DNA from 3 places in the Bacillus sp. JJ1609 genome. Region 3 is predicted to be linked to each of the others. Evidence: riboswitches for the same ligand, from Rfam matches in the RefSeq annotation. Region 3 holds a riboswitch; each other region holds the start of a gene.
The links. A riboswitch is a leader RNA that binds a small molecule or an ion and turns the genes downstream of it on or off. The one in region 3 is predicted to bind S-adenosylmethionine.
Positions count from the first base shown of each region.

Region 1: linked by a shared signal. The riboswitch ahead of V7654_RS18285 (methionine ABC transporter ATP-binding protein) and the one ahead of V7654_RS07850 (LLM class flavin-dependent oxidoreductase) in region 3 are both predicted to bind S-adenosylmethionine.
Region 2: linked by a shared signal. The riboswitch ahead of V7654_RS11850 (methionine biosynthesis PLP-dependent protein) and the one ahead of V7654_RS07850 (LLM class flavin-dependent oxidoreductase) in region 3 are both predicted to bind S-adenosylmethionine.

Region 1 covers NZ_JBALSS010000025.1:96,304-100,541, reverse strand. The annotation lists gene V7654_RS18295 (MetQ/NlpA family ABC transporter substrate-binding protein) at 1-447, opposite strand, end outside; gene V7654_RS18290 (methionine ABC transporter permease) at 475-1,140, opposite strand; gene V7654_RS18285 (methionine ABC transporter ATP-binding protein) at 1,130-2,143, opposite strand; SAM riboswitch class I at 2,263-2,367, opposite strand; gene V7654_RS18280 (chromate transporter) at 2,570-3,100, opposite strand; gene V7654_RS18275 (chromate transporter) at 3,097-3,669, opposite strand; gene V7654_RS18270 (methyl-accepting chemotaxis protein) at 3,957-4,238, opposite strand, start outside.
Region 2 covers NZ_JBALSS010000013.1:58,362-62,599, reverse strand. The annotation lists gene V7654_RS11855 (M4 family metallopeptidase) at 1-1,211, shown strand, start outside; SAM riboswitch class I at 1,695-1,806, shown strand; gene V7654_RS11850 (methionine biosynthesis PLP-dependent protein) at 1,893-3,005, shown strand; gene metC (cystathionine beta-lyase) at 3,002-4,186, shown strand; gene V7654_RS11840 (bifunctional homocysteine S-methyltransferase/methylenetetrahydrofolate reductase) at 4,183-4,238, shown strand, end outside.
Region 3 covers NZ_JBALSS010000007.1:27,857-32,094, forward strand. The annotation lists gene V7654_RS07845 (ATP-grasp domain-containing protein) at 1-382, opposite strand, end outside; gene V7654_RS07850 (LLM class flavin-dependent oxidoreductase) at 503-1,552, opposite strand; SAM riboswitch class I at 1,693-1,797, opposite strand; gene V7654_RS07855 (aminotransferase class I/II-fold pyridoxal phosphate-dependent enzyme) at 1,886-3,061, opposite strand; gene V7654_RS07860 (SRPBCC family protein) at 3,341-3,781, shown strand; gene V7654_RS07865 (GNAT family N-acetyltransferase) at 3,879-4,238, opposite strand, start outside.

The DNA.
Region 1 (4,238 bases), on a different contig from region 3:
GGCACGGGCAGCATTTGTTGGGTCATTTGGAATTGCGATGGCAGAGCCCTCTGATACCTCATCAAGTGAATTGAATTTCTTTGAATAGATTCCCATTGGAGCTGTTGGGACGACAATAACTTCAGATAATTCAAGGTCATGCTCTTTTGCGAAATTCTCCATATACACTTTGTGCTGGAATAGGTTTGCATCAAGGTCCCCTTTTGATAAAGCTAAGTTAGGCTGGATGTAATCGCTGAATTCCACAACTTTCACTTCATATCCTTTTTTCTCAAGCAATGGTTTGATTGCTTTGGAAACCATATCACTGTAAGGGCCAGAAGTCGCTCCAAATGTGACTTCCTTCTTGTCTTCCTTCGTATCTCCGTTTGAAGCTGAATCGCTGCTGCATGCTGCAAGCAATCCGATTGTTAAGAATAAAACGACTGAATAAATAAGCTTTTTCATTTAAAATAACCCCCATTTTTTTATCTTTTATCTTTTATCTACTAATCTTGCAATCCTGTCCCCGCCGAACTGAATCAGCTGGACCAGGCAAATTAGAATAATAACCGTAGTAATCATGATGGTATTGTCATATCGGTAGTAGCCGAAACGGATTGCAAGGTCGCCAACTCCGCCGCCGCCAACAATCCCTGCCATTGCTGAGTAGGCAACAAGACTGATGATCGTAATGGTCACTCCCTGGACAATTCCCGGACGGGCTTCTGGGATAAGTACATCTTTTATAATCATCCACGGTGTTGCACCTGTTGCAACTGCTGCCTCGATTACCCCTTTATCGATTTCCCGGAAGCTTTGCTCTACTATTCTTGCAAAGAAAGGAATGGCTGCGACCGATAAGGAAACAGATGCTGCTGTTGGCCCAATTGTAGTGCCGGCAATTAAGTTAGCCAGCGGCAGCAGGGCGATCAGCAGGATGATAAATGGAACTGAACGAAGCATATTTACGATGAAGCCTGCGATATTTTTAAAAATTTGATTCTCCAGGAATAAGCCTTTATCTGTGACAAATAACAGCACCCCCGTTGGCAGCCCAATGACGATCGCCACAACGATAGATATTCCGACCATATAAATCGTTTCAAAGAATGCTTTATTCAATTCCGGCAGCAGGGAAACCAGGCTCTCAGGCAGCATCATGAATCACCTCCAGATTTTTTGTTCTTGATGCGATATAGTCTATAGCGCGGTCAAGTTCGTTCTTGTCACCTGCAACCTCCATGATAAAAATCCCAAGCGGAATCTCCTGTATGTATTCAATCTTTCCATGAAGGATATTGCCTCTTACTTTGAATTTTTGGAACACATCAGAAATGACGGATTGCTCAGCAATCGCACCCTGGAAGTAAATTTTAATGATCTTTCCCTGACGCTCCTCAAGCAGCCTTTCCGGAAGATCAAACTGAAGGATCGAGTTGACAAAGTCCTTTGTCAGTGGCTGCTGCGGGTTGGCAAACACATCATACACATTTCCTTCTTCGATGATTTTTCCATCCTGCATGACAGCCATCCTGTCACAAATCGACTTGACTACTTCCATTTCGTGAGTGATGAGGACGATTGTGATTCCTAATTCAGTATTTATCTTTTTTAACAATGCTAAAATCGATCTTGTTGTGCTTGGGTCCAATGCTGAAGTAGCTTCATCACACAGCAGGACTGAAGGATTGTTCGCAAGTGCCCTGGCAATCCCCACGCGCTGTTTTTGACCCCCGGACAATTGTGCAGGATATACATCTTTTTTATCCGAAAGGCCAACCATATCCAGTAATTCTATTACTCTTTCATTTATCTTGGTTTTTGGAGTGCCTGCTGCTTTTAGGGCAAAAGCGATATTTTCACTTACCGTTTTAGCACTGACGAGGTGGAAATGCTGAAAAATCATACCTATTTTCAGACGCGCTTTGCGCAGGTCACTTTTATTTAAGGAAGTAAGCTCCACACCGTCGATAATCACTTCCCCCGACGTCGGCTTTTCAAGGAGATTTAAGCATCTGAGCAAGGAACTTTTTCCTGCTCCGCTGTAGCCGACGATTCCATAAATCTCACCCTTATTCACCCTTAACGATACATGGTCAACACCTGTTACAGTTCCACTTTTCGTTTCATACACCTTGACCAATTTACTAACTTCTATCATGTATTGCCCCCCTATCAAAACGTCCTTATTCGCCTGGTATCTCTGTAGCAACAATTCGTATCTCTAAACGAAAAAATGCCTCTTTCATTCACAGAAAGAGGCATCGTAAAAATCTATACGACTTATCTCTCAGAATGAAATCATTCTGTAGGAAGTGGCACCGTTCCTAAAAGGAGGTTGCCGGACGTCATAGGGCCTAATCCCTCGGTCACTCTTGATAAGTAACTTATTTAATTTGATAATTGAAATCATAAAACCTTCTGATTTGTTTGTCAATATAGTATTTTGATATTCAAACCCATGATACCGCTTTCATTGTTGCGGGAGTAAGCTAGATTTTTTTTTTGCGCATTAATGCATTTCCTCTCCCTTTTTGCCAAATTCAGTAAAAATAAAATATGAAAAATGTATAAGAAAAACCCTTGTTTAAGATAAAACAAGGGCTCCGTATACGAGCGCTCCTGCTATGACATATGCAGGGTGCACTTTCATTTTTTCCATAAGCAAAAAGCTCAGGCCGCCGATTAGTCCTGTCTGCAGCAGTCCGACCCCTTCATAGGAAGAGAAAAAGAAATCATATGTCATGACCCCAAGTAAAACGGCAATGACTGGACGGACGACGAGGGTAAGACGCTTTACTCTCTGAGAATCCTTAAATTTCATTAACAGGCCGAGCAACCCGATCATTAAGATCAAGGAAGGAGCAACTGAAGCAAATACTCCGACAGCCGCACCGAGGATTCCTCCCTCCGAATAGCCAATATAACCGGCCATTTTCGTTGCGATTGGTCCTGGCAGGGCATTGCCCATCGCGAGCACTTCACTGAATTCATTAACCGTCATCCAGTCGTAGCGGTCAACTACTTCATTTTCAATTAACGGAATGGAGGCCGGACCTCCGCCGTAGCCTAAAATCCCAGGGATAAAGAAGGCCAAAAAAATTTTAAAATAAATCATCGCTGCTCTCCTCCTGCTTTTTCATTTTTAGAAGAAGAGTCCTTCTTAAGCAAGGCGCCTATTAATAAAACAAAAATTAAAATTCCTGGGTGTACGTGTAGGAATTGCATAAGCAGTAAGCTTCCAGCCAGCGCAATCGCTGTCCATTTCCAACCGAGCTTGGAGGTTCCGGATTTTTTTACGAAATCCCATGTCAGAACAGCAAGCATCACAGCAACTACTGGTCCCACAGCCTGGGCCATGCCGCTTACCCATGGTTCATCCTTATAGGCATTCAGGCCGGTCAGAAGAAGGATCATCAAAATAATGGTTGGTATAATTGTCGCTGCCAGTGCATTAATCATTCCCAGGACGCCGGCTACACGGAAGCCGATATATCCTGCCAACTTCGTCGCGATCGGTCCCGGCAGGGCATTTGCTAACGCAAGAATGTCGCTGAATTCATCGGCTTCCATCCATTTATATTTTTCTACGACTTCCTTATGTACAAGTGGGATTGAGGATGGCCCTCCTCCGTAGCCGAGGATTCCTACTCGAAAAAACGCTAAAAATATATCTGCCTGTTTCATGTCCCTTCACCATCCTTTTCTGCATTAAAGCTTAAATGCTGTGTTTCTATTAATTTTTTCTTCAATTTTAATTAAAAAATTCTGTTAAACTTACCTGTTGATTTCCTCTCCAGTGCACCTTTTCCGTGGTCAGTCCTGAAGCCTCCTCGGCGTTATCCCGAGTTTCCCGAAGTTGTCTCGCTCATTCTGAGTTAATCAACATAGTGCCAAAATCAATAAATCAATATTGAGCTTTCTCTTTGCCAAATAAAAAAGTATCACAGCATTCTAGCCGTGATACTTACATTTTACCTTTTAAATTTAAATACGGAAACCGAAATATTCAAATCATTTGTCAGCTTGCGGAGGTCGGTTACTTTTTTGGAAAGATTTCCGAAGGCTGAGAGCTGTTCTGCAGTTGAAGCTGATATCTCCTCGCTGCCTGCAGCTGTTTGTTCCACAACTGCACTGATGGACTCCACATTATAAAGAACTCTTGCACCCAATTCTTTTGATGCTTCCATCCCCTGGACAAGCTGATTGATTTTTATTGAGATTCCTTCTACCTTTGTTTCAATATTTTCAAATGC
Region 2 (4,238 bases), on a different contig from region 3:
AAGCAAACAAAAAGTCTGAGCAGCAGGCAGTTGAATTGGCTGTAGATGATTTAGGCTTCCAGCCGGTTTATGAGCAAGATCCAACTGCTGAATTAGTAGTCTACCCTACTGCTGATCAAGCTGTTTATGCATATCATGTAACACTAAATTTCTTAAGCCCTGAACCAGGAAACTATCAATATTTTATCAATGCTGAGACAGGTGAAATCATCAATAAATATAATGCAATCGACACTGCCGGCAAAACGGATCCTTCTTTGACAGGCTCGAACACAGTCGGTTCTGGAGTCGGAGTTCTAGGTGATACTAAAACGTTGAATACTTTACTTTCTAATGGTGCTTATTATCTACAGGACAACACTCGCGGTTCAGGTGTATTAACGTATGACGCAAAAAATCGTCAAACAACTCCTGGCTCTTTATGGATGGATGCGGATAACAATCTTAATGTGAAATATGATGGTGCTGCCGTTGATGCCCACTTCTACGCAGGCAAAACATATGATTATTATAAAAATGTGTTTAACCGCAATTCCTATGACAATAAAGGAGCAGCTTTGAAATCTTCTGTACACTACAGCAGAAATTATAATAATGCTTTCTGGAATGGCGCTCAAATGGTTTATGGTGATGGAGACGGAACCACTTTCGTCCCACTTTCAGGCGGTCTTGATGTTGTAGCACACGAATTGACACATGCTGTAACAGATTTCAGTTCCGATCTTGTTTACCAGTATGAATCTGGCGCTTTAAATGAAGCGATTTCTGATATCTTTGGCACAATACTTGAATTCCATACCAATAACAATCCGGATTTTGAAATTGGCGAGGATATCTACACACCTAATACAGCTGGAGATGCTCTTCGTTCAATGAGCGACCCAACTAAATATGGTGATCCTGACCACTATTCCAAGCGTTATACTGGTACATCCGATAATGGCGGCGTTCATACAAACAGCGGAATCATCAACAAGGCTGCTTACCTTCTAAGTCAAGGCGGAACACATTATGGTGTGACAGTACAGGGAGTTGGCACTGATAAACTGGGAGCAATCTTCTATCGTGCTAACACAGTATACTTCACATCTTCAACAAACTTCAGCCAGGCAAGAGCTGGACTTGTACAGGCTGCCACAGATCTTTATGGTGCTTCATCTGCAGAAGTAACTTCTGTTAACAAAGCATTTGACGCAGTTGGTGTAAATTAATAGAGTTTCATTTTTAGAGACTGACTTAAGAAGTTTAGGAACTTCTTGAGTCAGTTTTTTCATTTTACTAGATTATAGGTTTGATTGCAGACATCTTCTGGCGGTAATTTCTCTTTTTGGCAACCCCTTTTTATTCTGGATCACTATCTTCACATCAAAAGCCTTTATTGGTTACCTGTTTATCCCCTACCGTGCTTTTTTGGGCGCCAATGGACTTCATTGGTGACCTGTTTTTATCCTATTAGCATTTTTAGGCCCCAATCGCTTTTATTAGTTACTTGTCAACGATATGAGTAGTTATTTTCGAACGACAATTAATTATTTTTTAATCATAATTCCAGTCTTAGCGGTTCCGCTTCTCTCTTAATTGATTATTAAAAAACCTAAACGGTTAATACACTCAATCACTTTAGCGCTTTAATTAACTGTTGACAGCAGTTATAAAAGGTTGTAATATTTAGAGAAATTTAATAATTCTATAATTTCTTATCCAGAGAAGCAGAGGGTCCTGGCCCTATGAAGCTTCAGCAACCATCAACTTTTTGTTGAAAAGGTGCTAATTCCAGCAAGTTTTTTAAAACTTGGCAGATAAGGAGAATGACTCGTAATTATCAAAGTCTTCTTCTTATAGAAGGCTTTTTTATTTTATCTAAAAGACTAAAAACATCAGGAGTGAGTTTATTGGTAAAAATCGAAACGAAATTAGCACAGCTTGGCAACAGGAGTGAAACTGCGACTGGTGCAGTCAATCCCCCTATTTATTTAACGACAGCCTACCGTCATGAAGGAATCGGTCAGTCGAGCGGATATGACTATGTCCGCACAGGAAACCCTACCCGGGAAATTCTTGAAAAAGCAATTGCAGACCTTGAAGAAGGTGACCGCGGGTTTGCCTGCAGCTCAGGCATGGCTGCTATCTGGACGATCCTTTCCCTATTTCAGAATGGTGATGAGTGGGTCGTATCGAAGGATTTATATGGCGGAACCTATCGACTTCTGGAGCAAGGCTTCAAAAAATGGGGATTAAATTGTACATATGCCGATATGGCTGATTTGGATGAAGTCGCCTCAGCAATCACTCCGAAAACGAAGGCTCTTTTTGTAGAGACACCGACAAATCCTCTGATGGAGCAGGCAGACATCGAGGCAATCGCAGACATCGCAAAGACGAATGGGCTGTTGTTGATTGTCGACAATACGTTTTATACTCCCCTGCTGCAAAAACCGATCACCCTTGGAGCAGATATCGTTATCCATAGTGCCACTAAGTATCTTGGGGGTCACAATGATGTATTGGCGGGATTGATTGTTGCCAAAGGAAAGTCATTGTGTGATTCTCTATTCCTTCATCACAATGGAGGCGGCGCTGTGCTTAGTCCCTTTGATTCATGGCTTCTTATTCGGGGGATGAAGACCTTGTCATTAAGGATGGAGCGTCATGAACGAAACGCAATTCATCTGGTGGATTATTTAAAGGAACATGATGCCGTCACAGATGTCCTTTATCCTGGCAGGGGCGGGATGATTTCTTTCAGGGTGAAATCCTCTTCGATGGTGAATCCGTTTTTACAAAGCTTGTCCACCATCACCTTTGCAGAAAGTCTTGGGGGTGTTGAGAGCTTTATCACCTACCCTGCTACACAGACCCACGCAGACATTCCTGCTGAAATTCGTGAAAAAATCGGAGTTTGCGATCGTCTGCTTCGCTTCTCGGTGGGTATTGAGAATGCTGAAGATTTACTGGCTGATTTAGAAAATGCTTTTAAAAGAGCTGAACAGGAGGCAAAAGTATGAGCGACTGTTACACCTTTGATACAAGACTCCTTCATAATAAGCATAAAGTAGACCCAGCTACCGGAGGAGTCAGCGTTCCAATCCAGCATGCCTCCACCTTTCACCAGCATTCTGTAGACCATTTTGGGAAGTACGATTACAGCAGGAGTCTAAATCCCACCAGGGAAGCACTTGAAGAGATCATTGCTGAACTCGAAGGCGGGACTCGAGGTTTTGCCTTCTCTTCTGGTATGGCAGCCATATCGACGGCTTTTCTCCTCTTTTCCCAGGGGGACCATATTGTAGTGACGGAGGATGTTTATGGCGGAAGCTACCGGATGGTGACACAGGTACTCAACCGTTTTGGCATTGAACATACATTTGTTGATATGACAGATCTTGATGCAGTAGAAAAAGCGGTCAAGCCCAATACGAAATTACTATATGTAGAAACACCATCGAATCCTTTGCTTAAGGTTACTGACATTCAAGCGATTAGCAAAATTGCAAAGAAGCATGGAGTTTATACATTTGTCGACAATACCTTCATGACTCCCTATTTACAAAGACCACTGGAGCTTGGAGCGGATCTTGTCCTCCACAGCGCAACGAAATTCTTGTCAGGACACAGTGATACCGTTGCCGGTCTAGCTGTTGTTAAAAATAATGATCTCGGAAATAAGCTTTATTCCCTGCAAAACTCGTTTGGTGCAATCCTGGGAGTACAGGATGCCTGGCTGGTAATGAGAGGCATTAAAACATTATCAGTGAGGATGAACCAGTCACAGGACAGTGCGGTTAAGATTGCTCATTTCCTTAAAAATGAACCTTCTATTAAAAACGTGTATTATCCTGGTCTATCTGAGCATCCTCAGTATAACGTACAACGCCATCAGGCTGATGGTCCAGGTGCAGTGCTCTCTTTTGAGCTTGAGAATGTGGAGCAATTAAAGAGATTCATAGAAAATCTAAAGCTGCCAGTGTTTGCGGTCAGTCTTGGAGCAGTCGAATCGATCATCTCCTACCCTGCAAAAATGTCTCATGCAGCCATGCCGGAGGATGAACGAAAAAAACGCGGAATCAGTGACGGCCTGCTGCGGCTATCGGTTGGACTTGAAAATGCGGATGATCTGATCAAGGACTTCGAGCAGGCATTAATATGTGTTACCAAAGAAACACCACACAAGGAGGCAGTAAAATGAGCTTCCTGAAACGGTTAGAAAATGAAATTTTAATAGCGGATGGAGCAATTGG
Region 3 (4,238 bases):
CCCTCACTGCCTCCAAAATATGGTCTTTTCCTACAGCCGCTATTGTTTTGGGAGTCCGGACGTCATGTTTATTCAACTCCAAATACTGCTTGACCTTGCTTACTTCTAATTCAAGAGCCCTTGTTCCGTTATGCACCTTCCGTCCGTGAGCTTCCAGCCATGCTAAAACCTGCGAAGCATATTCAGGTGCATAGCGATGCCCTCTTGTATGGGACGATGCACTCATCCTGCTATAAAAAATTCCCTCAGGCGGCTCCGTTGTTAAATCCAGCACTCCTTGATCAAGATGCCATTCTTCATACGGCACACCCAGTTCTTGAAGTCTCTTTGTCAAATGTACTGTCCACTCGTTATTTTCATGAATTACATATACTTTGCTCAAATTCATTCGCTCCTTAATAAATTACACGTTGAATTTTTTAAAATTAAAATGACTTCTATACCAAATTTAATTTCTCAGAAAAAAACAACTCAAATATCACGCTGAGAAAATAATTCTCCATCAAACCGTTAAAATATCTCTTTTTCCCTCGACAAGTGGCATCACTTCTTTGGCGAAACGTTCCATTTCCTCTAACTGAGGTGAGAATTGCAGGAGAAGCAATCCTAGTCCTGCCTCTTCATATTGTAAAATCCGTTCCGCAATCTGCTCTGGTGTGCCCACCAAATTTGGCCGCAAACCGCGATTTGATACGGAATAATCCTGAAGCTGGATCTGCTGTTCGAGCTGGGATTTGCTCGTAAAATCCTTAAATCCTGCATAGGCGCTAGATTCTTTTACATTCGTGATTCGCGCTAATTCAGCGTGCGCTTCTTCCTCGGTATCCCGGCAAATGACATATGCGGCCATTCCGAACTCCGACAGTTCTGCATTTCCCGTAGCAGCTCTACGAATTCTCATATCGGAAATTTTCCGCTGAATTTCTTCAACCGTTCCTCCATGCATCACATAAGCATCGCATTTCTCAACAATCGTCTGTTTCCCCTTCTCACTTTCACCGCCAGCGTACAAAATTGGATTTGGACGCTGAACCGGTTTCGGAAAAAGCTTTGTATCTTTCAGTTGATAAAATTTTCCATCGTACGAAAAACTTTCTTCGCTCCAAAGTCCCTTTAGAATATCTATGAATTCAGTGGTCCTTTCATATCTCTCATCATGCTCGGTAAAAATGCCTCCGTACTGGCGAGCTTCTTCTTCCCACCAGGCAGAAACGACATTCAGAGTGAAACGTCCTTTGCTGATGTTGTCAATATTCGCGGCCATCTTTGCAGTGATTGCCGGGTTGTGAAAACCAGGACGGACTGCAGCCATTATTTCTATTTTTTCCGTAACAGAAGCAAGTGAGGCAGCCGTGGTCCACGCTTCAAGTGAATCATGCTCCGGCCCTTTAATATCATTTAAGTACAGTTCGGCAATTAAGGTAGTAGAATACCCCCATTGCTCTGCTGATTGTATGACGCTTTTGGCATAATCAAAAGTCGGTGGCATCTTTTCATCCTCAACATTCCTTAACCATCCGCCAAAAATCGGCAGCCAAAATCCATATTTCATCTCTTATCTCTCCTCCGCTCACGCAATCTCTACTTTACCAACACATTAAGTTGGGATTGTTTTTAAAAAGATAGAGACTTACAAAAGTCTCCCCAAAACAAAAGCTCCCTTCACAAAGAAGAGAGCTAACCAAAACTCTCTCCTCATCTTTCGAACAAAAAGTTCGCAGGAATTGGCACAGTGTTCAAATTGAACCTGTTGCCGAGGTTTCGCAGGGCCTTTCCCTCCACCTCTCTTGATAAGAAGAAACTATGTATTAAATTTTAGTTTAATAAAGGGATAATATTCTAAATTTAAATAAAAGTCAATTCGTAATTCGAAATATTTTAATTATTATAATGAATGCTCCATCATGAACCGGTTTACCCGCTCGGTTGCTTCAGTTAGTCTCTCAGGTGGTTGTACCATCGCAATTCTTACATAGCCTTCCCCTTGTTTGCCAAAAGCGTCACCCGGGACGACTGCAATGCCTTCCTGCTCAATCAACTCGAAGGCAAAATCACGGGATTTCCAACCTGCAGGGATTTCTGCCCATACAAACATCGTTGCAGGAGAATTAGCAACTTGCCATCCGCTATTTCTTAATCCAAAAACTAAAGCATCCCTACGAGCTTCATATTGCCTAACCTGATCCTTTAGAAACGAATAATCAGAAGTCAAAGCAGCAACTGCTGCCATCTGGATCGGATAAAAGATCCCATAGTCGATATGTGATTTAAAAGAAGCCAGAATGTCAATGACTTGTGAATTGCCTACCACATAGCCAATTCGGCAGCCTGCCATATTAAACGTTTTCGAGAGCGAATTGAACTCTACTCCTACTTCCTTTGCACCAGGCACTGACATGAAACTGATTTGCGGGTTTCCGTCATAGATGAGCTCAGAATATGCAAAGTCGTGGACAATCAGGATATTATGGAACTTGGCAAACTGGATAACCTCTTCAAAAAAGCTTTGATCAGCAAGCGCTGTTACAGGATTCCCTGGGTAGCTTAAAACCATCATTTTCGTTTTTTGTAAGACGCTTTCTGGAATTTCGTCTAGTTTAGGGAGGAATTTATTCTCCACAAGTAAAGGCATCGGATGGATGAGCCCGCCTGCAATTGTAACACTAGCTTCATAGATTGGGTATCCGGGATCCGGTACAAGTACATAATCACCTGGATCAATGATCGCTGTGGCAAGATGAGCAAGTCCATCCTGAGACCCCATCAGTTGCAGGACTTCATTTTTATCATCCAATTCAACACCATAACGCTGTTGATAAAAATATTTAACCGCCTCATTGAATTCACTGATTCCTTTCAATGTATACCCGTATCTTCCAGAATCCTTCGAATATTCAACCAGGGTATCAACTACAAAAGATGGTGGCGGGAAATCCGGACTCCCAATGCTAAGATCGATGACATCTTTCCCTTTCAAAAAAGCAGCCTGCTTTCGATCTACCACCTCCTGAAAGATGCTGGAGGTCATTTTTCTAATTTTTTCTGATCCGAAGAGATTCATGGACATTCCCCTTTACTGTGAATTTACGTCATGTTGTTGTTCTTCGAGAATTCTAACTTTTTAAAATATAAATTCGATTATAACAGTCTCACATTTACAGTTCCAGAATCTTTTTCTATTCTTCAGAATTTTTAACTTAATAAAGTCTTCTGTACAAGCCAATCAGTTGTTGTTTTTTCAAAAGGCATAAGATTATCCTCATTGTCCATTGTAGGATTCAAGCTTTTATTCATGATAAAATGATAGAAACGTTAAATATAGAAGGAGTGTAAAACAATTATGGATACTCACGTTACTACAAAAATGAAAATTTCAAAACCTGCTCATGAGGTGTTTGAAGCATTTGTAAACCCAGAAAAGATGGCTAATTTCTGGTTTTCATCCGGAACAGGAAGAATGGAACCGGGAAAGACAATTATCTGGAGGTATGATGAATACAATGCAGAAGGTTCCGTCCTTGTGTTGGAAGTCGAGGAAAATAAGAAAATCGTGTTTTCCTGGGGAGCAGAAAATCAAGAAACAATTGTTACAATCACTCTGAAAGAGCTAGACTTTACGAGTACCATCGTTGAGGTTAACGAATCTGGTTTGAAAGCAGATGACCCTGAAATAGTAAATAAAATGCTCCAGCAAAAAGAAGGTTGGGTATATATGTTAACTTGTTTAAAAGGATATTTGGAAAATGGCGTGAGTAATTTGAGAGCATCATTGGTTCATTAAGAAGTAAAAATGACTAGGGTATTATTTCTAGGCAATACATAAAGAAAATAATACCCTATTATGTGGCGAATATTTGCTTACTATGTCAAATCAAAGGTCAAATTGACTTTATAAATGTTTCATAGGATACTGCATATTCCTTAAAGCCATTTCTTGCGTATAATTTTTTCGCATGATCGTTCCATGAATAAGCATGTAATTTAATTCTATTAATCCCTCTTTCTTTCATCCAATTTACCGTCTCATCTAATAGTCTTTGTCCCAGACCATGTCCTCTAGCGGCATCATCCAAAAAAAGTTCATCAAAAAGACCCATCCTGCCTGTTCCATTATCTGCTGCTTCATTTTCTTCAAAAATTCTTCCTAATGCATATCCGACTGGTGTGCCTTCTAATTCTGCTATAAGGATCAAGGTATCTTCATTCCTATTATTAAAAGTTTCCAGAGCATTCCTTTT